Saccharophagus degradans 2-40: one gene and its partner. The protein of the gene in region 2 interacts with the protein of the main gene of each other region in a pairwise test. Links are inferred from orthologs where the notes say so. Each region holds a gene or a part of one and is shown on either strand. Other genes may lie near its edges.

Region 1 (4,029 bases), 490 kb from region 2 along the record:
CGAAAGAATTAGCTAAACGAAATTTAGGTTAACAGCGAAATTACAGTAACGATGACAACGACTTATGTAAAAAAGTTTGATGGCAATACGGCTGCATTGGGTCGTACTTTGGTGCTGTTTGGTGGCACGTCATCTGAACGAGAGGTATCTCTGCGCAGCGGTGCTGCGGTGCTACAAGCGCTGCAAGCGGGCGGCGTGGACGCGCACGGTTTAGATGTGCAAGCCGATGCGATAGCGAAAATTGAAGCGTTTGCTCCTGACCGTGTATTTATTGCTTTGCATGGGCCCGGTGGTGAAGACGGAAAAATGCAAGCAGTCTTAGACTGGTTGGCTATTCCTTACACCGGTAGCGATCACGCCGCTTCCGCTTTGGCGATGGACAAATTAAAAACCAAACAGGTTTGGCAAAGTGTCGGTTTGGTAACGCCTGAATACGCGTCGCTTGTAGAAAATAGTGATTGGCAAGCGGTATTAGATTCTCTGGGAGGGCAAGGTTTTGTAAAGCCTGCACACGAGGGGTCGAGCATTGGCATGAGTGTGGTGAGCACAGCGCAGGAGCTAAAAGCCGCCTACGAAAAAGCTGCTCACTACGACGCAAAGGTATTAGTTGAGCGTCGAATTGTTGGGCGAGAGTTTACCGTTGCGGTATTAAACGGTGTTGCATTGCCGGCAATAGGATTAAAAACTGATCACGTTTTTTACGATTACGACGCAAAGTATGTGTCCAATACCACTCAGTATCTTTGCCCTTGTGGTCTTACACAAGAGAAAGAAGCGGAGCTTCAATCTATCGCTCAGCAAGCTTTCGCTGCCGTGGGATGTAAAGGTTGGGGGCGCGTTGATTTTATGCAGGATGAAGCAGGTAATTTTTATTTGTTGGAAGTAAATACCGTACCCGGTATGACCGATCACAGTTTGGTTCCAATGGCAGCTCGGCAGTCGGGTATAGAATTTAATGAATTGGTTTTAGAAATTCTTGCGCAGACATTGGTATAAACGTGGCAATGACCGGTAGTCGCATAACAAAAAAACTGCCACCTAAACCGTCGAAAAAAACGCGTGGGGCAGTTTCTACAACCAAACGCAAGCCCGTAGCTGGCGAGCCCGGCAGGGTGAGGCGGTGGCTTGCAAATACAGCCAAGTGGTTAGTGTTGCCTTGCGCATGTATATGGTTGGTTGCGCAAGTTGATTGGTTGGCGTTGCGCGCCGAAGTGCAAGGTGTAGCAAACAAACCTTTAGCAAATATTAGTATTAAAGGTGAGTTTGAGTTTTTGGCAAAAGAGCGTATTCAGAGCATTGTTTCTGAATCGTTAAATGGCAACTTTGTTGATTTGAACCTGGTTGAAATCAAACAAAAAGTTGAAGCCGACCCATGGGTGTACGACGTGCGGCTGCAACGGGTGTGGCCAGATGGTTTAGTTATAACTGTTATAGAGCAAAAACCTATTGCGAGATGGGGTAACAGTGGTTTTATTAATCAATACGGTGCGTTAATCCATGTTGATAATAACGAGTCGTTAGAAAATTTGCCGTTATTGTTTGGCGATGAACATTTAAGTAACGAAATTGCGAAAACTTATTTGGAAATGGCAAGGCTTCTTGCTAGTCGTGGCCTAAACTTAAAAGGGGTGCAAGTAGATAGTAAACGCTCGTGGGAGTTGGTGTTAGATAACAGTATGTTGTTAGTGCTGGGCCAGGATGAAGTAACAGTAAAATTACAAAACTTTTTGCTTGTGTACGAAAAACATTTGGCAGGAGTGAAGCACAAAATTAAACGAGTGGATTTGCGTTACGAAAGTGGGCTGGCTGTTGAGTGGTACGAAGATACCGAGTCAACCAAAATAGTGAGCGCAACACATTAAAGATTTAAGTAAACGGGTAGGGTTTTAAAAAATGGCAAATGCAAACGGGGGCAAAATGATTGTCGGCCTAGATATCGGAACGTCTAAGGTTGTTGCGATTGTCGGGGAGATATCAGCCGAAGGCGAACTATCGATAGTTGGTATTGGCTCGCATAAATCGGTAGGCCTGAAAAAAGGCGTGGTGGTGAATATTGAATCCACGGTGCAAAGCATTCAGCGCGCTATTGAAGAGGCTGAATTGATGGCTGGCTGCTCTATCCACTCGGTATACGCCGGTATTGCTGGTAATCATATTCGCAGCTTGAATTCGCACGGTATTGTTGCAATTAAAGATCGCGAAGTATTCGCGCAGGATTTAGATCGCGTTATTGACGCTGCACAGGCCGTGGCTATTCCTGCCGATCAGCGCATATTACATATTCTGCCGCAAGAATATTTAATTGATGAACAAGAAGGCGTTAAAGAGCCGCTAGGCATGTCTGGTGTACGTTTAGAAGCCAAAGTGCATTTGGTAACTTGCGCCGTAAATGCATCGCAAAACATTGAGAAGTGTATTCGTCGCTGCGGCCTTGAAGTAGAAGATATTATTTTGGAGCAGCTGGCTTCAAGTTATGCAGTGCTTACCGACGACGAAAAAGAGCTCGGTGTATGTATGGTCGATATAGGTGGCGGTACAACCGATATCGCTATCTTTACCGAGGGTGCGATTCGCCATACGGGCGTTATCCCCATTGCAGGGGACCAAGTGACGAACGATATTGCAATGGCGTTGCGCACGCCTACGCAATATGCCGAGGAAATAAAAATTAAATACGCGTGTGCGCTGGCAAAATTAACCGGCGCCGAAGAAACAATAAAAGTGCCGAGTGTTGGCGATAGACCCGCGAGGGACTTATCTCGCCAAGCTTTGGCTGAAGTTGTGGAGCCGCGTTATGACGAATTGTTTACGCTTGTACAAGCAGAGCTTCGTCGCAGTGGGTTTGAAGATATGGTTGCAGCCGGCATTGTGTTAACTGGCGGCACCTCCAAAATGGAGGGCGTGGTTGATTTGGCTGAAGAGATTTTCCATATGCCTGTGCGCTTGGGCGCGCCTCAAGGTGTGAAAGGCTTAAAAGATATTGTAACTAACCCAATATATTCAACCGGCGTTGGCTTGTTGCTATACGGGGCGGAACAACAAAAAGGTGAAAGAGCTCACTCTACTCCGTCAGGAGAAAGTGCAGTTAGTCGTTTGAAATCTTGGTTTCAGCGCAATTTTTAAAACAAATTTAATAGATATCATGCGGCAGGGTAGACCCACCCTGCTGTTGATTTAACACTCGCAAGAGTAAGGAAAAAGGGGAACACAATTATGTTTGAACTAGTAGATAACATTCCACAAAACGCTGTTATTAAGGTGGTTGGCGTTGGCGGCGGCGGCGGTAACGCTGTTAAGCACATGATCGACAACTCTGTGGAAGGTGTAGAATTTATTTGCGCAAATACTGACGCCCAAGCGTTGAAAGATGTAGATGCGCGCACTGTATTACAGTTGGGTAATGCCATTACTAAAGGTTTGGGCGCTGGCGCAAATCCAGAAATTGGTCGCCAAGCTGCAATGGAAGATCGCGAGCGCATCGCCGAAGTATTAAGCGGTGCAGATATGGTATTCATTACCGCAGGTATGGGCGGTGGTACTGGTACAGGTGGTGCACCAGTTGTTGCAGAAGTCGCGCGCGAGTTAGGTATTTTAACCGTTGCTATCGTCACTAAGCCTTTCCCATTTGAAGGTAAAAAACGATTGGCTATCGCAGAAGAAGGTATTAAGCAATTACAGGATCGCGTGGATTCTTTAATCACTATTCCTAACGAAAAGCTACTTTCTGTGTTAGGTAAAGCAACCAGTTTGTTAGATGCATTTAAAGCTGCAAACAATGTATTGCTTGGCGCGGTGCAAGGTATTGCAGATTTAATTATTCGCCCTGGTATGATCAACGTCGATTTTGCAGATGTACGTACAGTTATGTCTGAAATGGGAATGGCGATGATGGGTAGCGGCTACGCAAAAGGTGAAAACCGCGCGCGTGAAGCAGCAGAAGCGGCTATTCGCAGCCCGTTACTTGAAGACGTTAACTTGCACGGTGCCAAAGGTATTTTGGTTAACATTACCGCCGGTATGGACTTGTCT
Region 2 (5,030 bases):
AAGTAGTATTGGAATCTGGTGTTGTAGGCACTGCCTGTGCTCCATCAGGTGCATCTACAGGTTCGCGTGAAGCGTTGGAATTGCGCGATGGCGATAAAAGCCGTTACTTGGGCAAAGGCGTATTAAAAGCCGTTGCTAACATCAACGAAACCATCAAGCCATTATTGGTTGGCAAAGATGTAGCCGCTCAGCGCGAGTTGGACGACATTATGCTTAAAGCAGATGGTACCGAAAACAAAGCTAACTTGGGTGCGAACGCAATTTTGGCAGTGTCTTTGGCTGCTGCAAAAGCTGCTGCACAAGACAAAGGTATTCCTTTGTACGCACACATTGCCGACATTAACGGCACGCCAGGCAAATACACCATGCCTGTGCCAATGATGAACATCATCAACGGTGGTGAGCACGCCGATAACAACGTTGATATTCAAGAATTCATGATTCAGCCTGTATCTGCGCCAAACTTCACCGAAGCATTGCGCATGGGTGCTGAAGTATTCCACAGCTTGAAAAAAGTATTGGCTGGCCGCGGCTTAAACACTGCAGTGGGTGATGAAGGTGGTTTCGCTCCTAACCTTCCTTCTAACGAAGCCGCTCTTGAAGCCATTGCCGAAGCTGTTGCAGCTGCTGGTTACAAGTTGGGCGAAGAAATTACCTTGGCCTTGGATTGTGCATCATCTGAATTCTACAAAGATGGCGTATACGACATGTCTGGCGAAGGTAAAAAATTCTCTCCAGAAGAGTTCGCCGATTACCTTGCAGAACTTGCTTCTAAGTACCCAATTTTGTCTATCGAAGACGGTATGGACGAGAGCGATTGGGACGGTTGGAAAGTTCTTACCGAGAAAATCGGTAGCACTTGTCAGTTAGTGGGTGATGACTTGTTCGTTACCAACACCAAAATTTTGAAAGAAGGCATTGATAAGAGCATTGCTAACTCGATTCTTATCAAGTTCAACCAAATTGGTTCTTTGTCTGAAACATTAGACGCAATCAAAATGGCGCAAGAAGCTGGCTACACCGCAGTTATTTCTCACCGTTCTGGCGAAACCGAAGATACCACTATTGCTGATTTGGCCGTGGCTACTGCAGCGGGCCAAATTAAAACAGGTTCTTTGTCTCGTTCAGACCGTGTTGCTAAATACAACCGTTTGTTGCGCATTGAAGCTGAATTGGGTGAAAAAGCTCCTTACCGTGGCCGCGCTGAATTCAAATAATTGCGCCCATGCCATTTATGGCTAGGTAATAAAAAGCCGGCAATTTAAGTTAACGCTTGATTGCCGGCTTTTTTGTTTTACCATGCCTTAAAAATGCTATGCTTCTGCTTGTTTTAGGTGTGTTGGCGCAGGCTAACTGGTTGTTTGCATCGCGCTGTTATGTAAGTTTTTGGTAGGTTTGTTCATGAAGTGGCTCGCCATTATTTTAGTTGTTGCGCTTTTAGCTCTCCAGTATAGGCTGTGGATGGGCGAGGGTAGTATTGCCAGCGTGGTGAGTTTAAATAGAGAAATTGCCAAGCAGAAAGAAGAAAACGCGCGCCTGCGTGAACGCAACAGATTACTAGCAGCCGAAGTGGATGCATTGAAGCAAGGCAAAGATGCTATAGAAGAAAGAGCCCGCAACGACATGGGCATGATAAAAGAAGGCGAAACATTTTTTATGATTGTGGACGAAACAGACAAAGACACGAAAAAAAATAAAAAATGATCGTGCTTTAATTCGTCGCAAGCCGTGTGATACCCGCGCTAACCTATTTAATTTAATGCAGCTTACACTAGAGATATTTCTTTGATCGCGCCAAAGCAAAATACAATTTCGCAACATCGTCAGCTTTGGGCTGTTATTCCCGCATCGGGCATTGGTGCTCGTATGGGGGTTGGTATCCCTAAGCAATATTTATTGCTGTGTGGCAAAACCATTTTAGAGCATACCCTTCACAAAATAAGTCAGGTAGAAAACCTAAGCGGCATCGTTTTAGTGCTAGACGCAAACGACCAATACTGGCCCACCCTTAACTGCAATAGCATTCCCAACCTGCATGTGGTGAATGGCGGCGCTAGCCGTGCGCAATCGGTTAAAAATGGGTTGAGCTATATAGCAAAACAAATAGCCAATAACACTGCCAATAACACAGGCCAAGACCAAGAAGTAAAAGTGTTGGTTCACGATGCGGCACGCCCCTGTGTAAATGTAAAAAATATAGAAACACTTGTGGCGAGCTGTGAGCAGGCGAACCAAGGTGGAATATTGGCAGCGCCCGTGGCAGATACCGTAAAACGTGCGGTTGAACAGGGCGAGGCGCCTGCAGTGCAGGCAACAGTAGATCGCTCTTTGTTATGGCTAGCACACACGCCGCAGTATTTTGAATTGCACTGCCTACTCAATGCGCTAAACCACTGCGAGCAAGCGGGGCTAGAGGTAACCGATGAGGCATCTGCAATTGAGCAAACCGGTGGGCAGGTATTATTAGTTGCCGACGGTAAAGACAATATTAAAATAACGCTGCCAGAAGATATGCTGGTAGCAGAAGCAATTTTAGCGAATCAGTTAAAACAGGGTACTTAGATATGCGCATAGGTCAGGGGGTTGACGTTCACGCCTTTGGGGATGGCGATAAAATAGTAATAGGTGGTGTAGTTATACCCTACGAGCGCGGTTTAGTGGCGCACTCCGATGGCGATGTATTGCTACACGCACTTTGCGATGCTTTGCTTGGTGCAGCGGCCTTGGGGGATATTGGCAAGCACTTCCCCGATACCGATAGCGCCTATAAAAATGCATGCAGTCGCACTTTGCTGCGCATGGTTTATAGCAAACTAAAAGCCAAAGGCTATAGTTTGGTAAATGCCGATATGACCATTGTGGCACAAGCGCCTAAAATGGCACCGCATATTAGTGATATGCGCGCAAAAATTGCAGAAGACTTAGATACCCACATAGATAATATTAACGTTAAAGCCACCACCACAGAGCAACTCGGCTTTAATGGACGTAAAGAAGGTATCACCGCACTTGCAACCGTACTAATTAAATAGCTTTGTACAAATATACTTAAAGCACTTTCATCCGCACCGTTCTAGCCAATTGGCTAGTGCTATAGAGAATACAATTTAATGAGTTTTAATTTAGATTTTGCCTACGCCCAAGGGCAGCCCACCCAGACTGCCACCTTCCGCCAATTAGCGGAGGATTTTATTGTAGATGAGCAGCTAGGCTTTGAATTTAGCGGTGAAGGTGAACACCTATATGTTCAAATTAAAAAAACAGGCGAAAACACGCAATACGTTGCTAAACAACTGGCGCGCTACTTGGGGGTTAAGCCGGTTGCGGTTGGCTTTAGCGGCCTGAAGGATCGTCACGCTGTAACTACCCAGTGGTTTAGCGTGCAATTGCCGGGTAAAAATATTGATATCGACTGGGCTGACTTTATCGAAAAAACGCAGCTCAATGTGGAAGTATTACAGCAAGGGCGGCACAGCGCCAAATTGCGCCGCGGTCAGCATTTATGTAACGATTTTGTTATTACTTTGCGCGATATTAGCCAAAGTGATGACCTAGAAGCGCGATTGCAAACTGTAGCGGCCAACGGTGCCCCCAATTATTTCGGTGAGCAGCGTTTTGGTATTGATGGCGGTAACCTTGCGCGTGCGCAGGCGTGGTTTAGTGGTGAAGACCCCATTCGCAACAAAAACATGCAGGGTATTATTTTATCTGCTGCACGCTCCTACCTGTTTAACCTAGTGCTTAGCGAGCGAATAAAGCAAGACAATTGGCTAGCGCCGATGGACGGCGACCCCGCAGAAGTACCAACTGGCCCACTATGGGGCCGCGGCCGACCTAAATCGACCGATGCATTGCTAGAGCTAGAAAACGAAGTACTGGCCCACTTGGACCTATGGCGAGATAAGCTCGAGCACAACGGTTTAAGCCAAGAGCGCAGAGATTTAGTGCTTAAGCCTCGTTCATTCTCGTGGCAGTGGCAAGACAATGCCTTGGTACTTAGCTTGTCGTTGGCCCCTGGGCTATATGCAACATCGCTGTTGCGTGATGTATTGCTATTGAATAACGTTTCAGCAGAACAATACGCCCCTCCTGCAGCCTAAAAACACGCCAACTTGTGGTATAGTTCGGCGGTTTTGTTTAACTGCCGCGCGGCTTGTGCTTATACTAGCCGCGCTTTATCAATGGACGCTAGCGCTTAGCAGAAGTCGCTAGCCCATTTGCTTTGTCGAGAGGGTGAAGTGGATCGATTAAAACTAGAAGGCGTGGGGATGACCTCTAAACGCACTCGTGACCGTTTGGTCGAGCGTTTGCTCGAGCAAGGGGTAACTAGTCAGTTTGTGTTGGAGTTAATAGCCAATACGCCACGGCATTTATTCTTAGATGAAGCGCTTTCCCACCGCGCTTATGAAGATGCGTCCCTCCCTATAGGCTTCGGCCAAACCCTTTCCCAGCCCTACATTGTTGCCCGAATGACCGAAATATTGCTCGGTGCCGCTGGCGACCCCAAGCGCGTGCTCGAAATAGGCACTGGCTCTGGCTACCAAACCTGCATTTTGGCGCAAGCCGTTGAACATGTGTGGAGCGTGGAACGAATTAAGCCATTGCAGGACAAAGCAAAACAGCGCTTAAGGCACCTAGGGCTAAATAATGTCACCTATAAGCACGCGGATGGCGGCTTCGGTTGGCCCGAGCAGGGGCCCTTCGATGCAATTCTTTCTGCCGCGGCACCTCGCGATATTCCTAAAAGTCTGCTACAGCAATTGGCGCACAATGGCGTGCTGGTTATCCCCGTGGGTGCTGATGAGCAGGTGCTTACCCTAGTGATAAGGGATGGCGAAGAAGACAAATTCATAACCCAAAAATTAGAACCTGTTAAGTTTGTACCACTACTATCTGGAGTAACACGTTAAATGAGTGAGCAGCGCACAAAAAAGGATTACGCCTTAATTGCCTTAAAAGGCATGGCTATGGGGGCTGCAGATGTGGTGCCGGGGGTGTCGGGTGGCACTATTGCTTTTATTACAGGGATA

The links. The genes of interacting proteins can lie anywhere in the genome.
Region 1: the proteins of ftsB (region 2) and SDE_RS04490 interact in binary tests that used the Escherichia coli proteins (3 or more experiments, as listed by UniProt). The link is inferred for Saccharophagus degradans 2-40 from one-to-one orthologs.

Annotation. Positions count from the first base shown.
Region 1 is NC_007912.1:1,104,028-1,108,056, forward strand. What follows is about bases 1-2,933. They hold SDE_RS04490 (cell division protein FtsQ/DivIB), read left to right. Parts: upstream 1-1,004; coding sequence 1,005-1,862; downstream 1,863-2,933. Other genes in these bases: murC (UDP-N-acetylmuramate--L-alanine ligase), read left to right, coding at 1-32; SDE_RS04485 (D-alanine--D-alanine ligase), read left to right, coding at 52-996; ftsA (cell division protein FtsA), read left to right, coding at 1,894-2,933. Also shown: more of ftsA, read left to right, coding at 2,934-3,123; cell division protein FtsZ, read left to right, coding at 3,214-4,029. UniProt on the Escherichia coli protein: Essential cell division protein. May link together the upstream cell division proteins, which are predominantly cytoplasmic, with the downstream cell division proteins, which are predominantly periplasmic. May control correct divisome assembly.
Region 2 is NC_007912.1:1,596,244-1,601,273, forward strand. Bases 217-3,052 are described here. They hold ftsB (cell division protein FtsB), read left to right. Parts: upstream 217-1,401; coding sequence 1,402-1,704; downstream 1,705-3,052. Other genes in these bases: eno (phosphopyruvate hydratase), read left to right, coding at 217-1,217; ispD (2-C-methyl-D-erythritol 4-phosphate cytidylyltransferase), read left to right, coding at 1,786-2,562; ispF (2-C-methyl-D-erythritol 2,4-cyclodiphosphate synthase), read left to right, coding at 2,565-3,032. In the rest of the region: more of eno, read left to right, coding at 1-216; tRNA pseudouridine(13) synthase TruD, read left to right, coding at 3,111-4,100; SDE_RS06560 (protein-L-isoaspartate(D-aspartate) O-methyltransferase), read left to right, coding at 4,269-4,910; SDE_RS06565 (DUF368 domain-containing protein), read left to right, coding at 4,911-5,030. UniProt on the Escherichia coli protein: Essential cell division protein. May link together the upstream cell division proteins, which are predominantly cytoplasmic, with the downstream cell division proteins, which are predominantly periplasmic.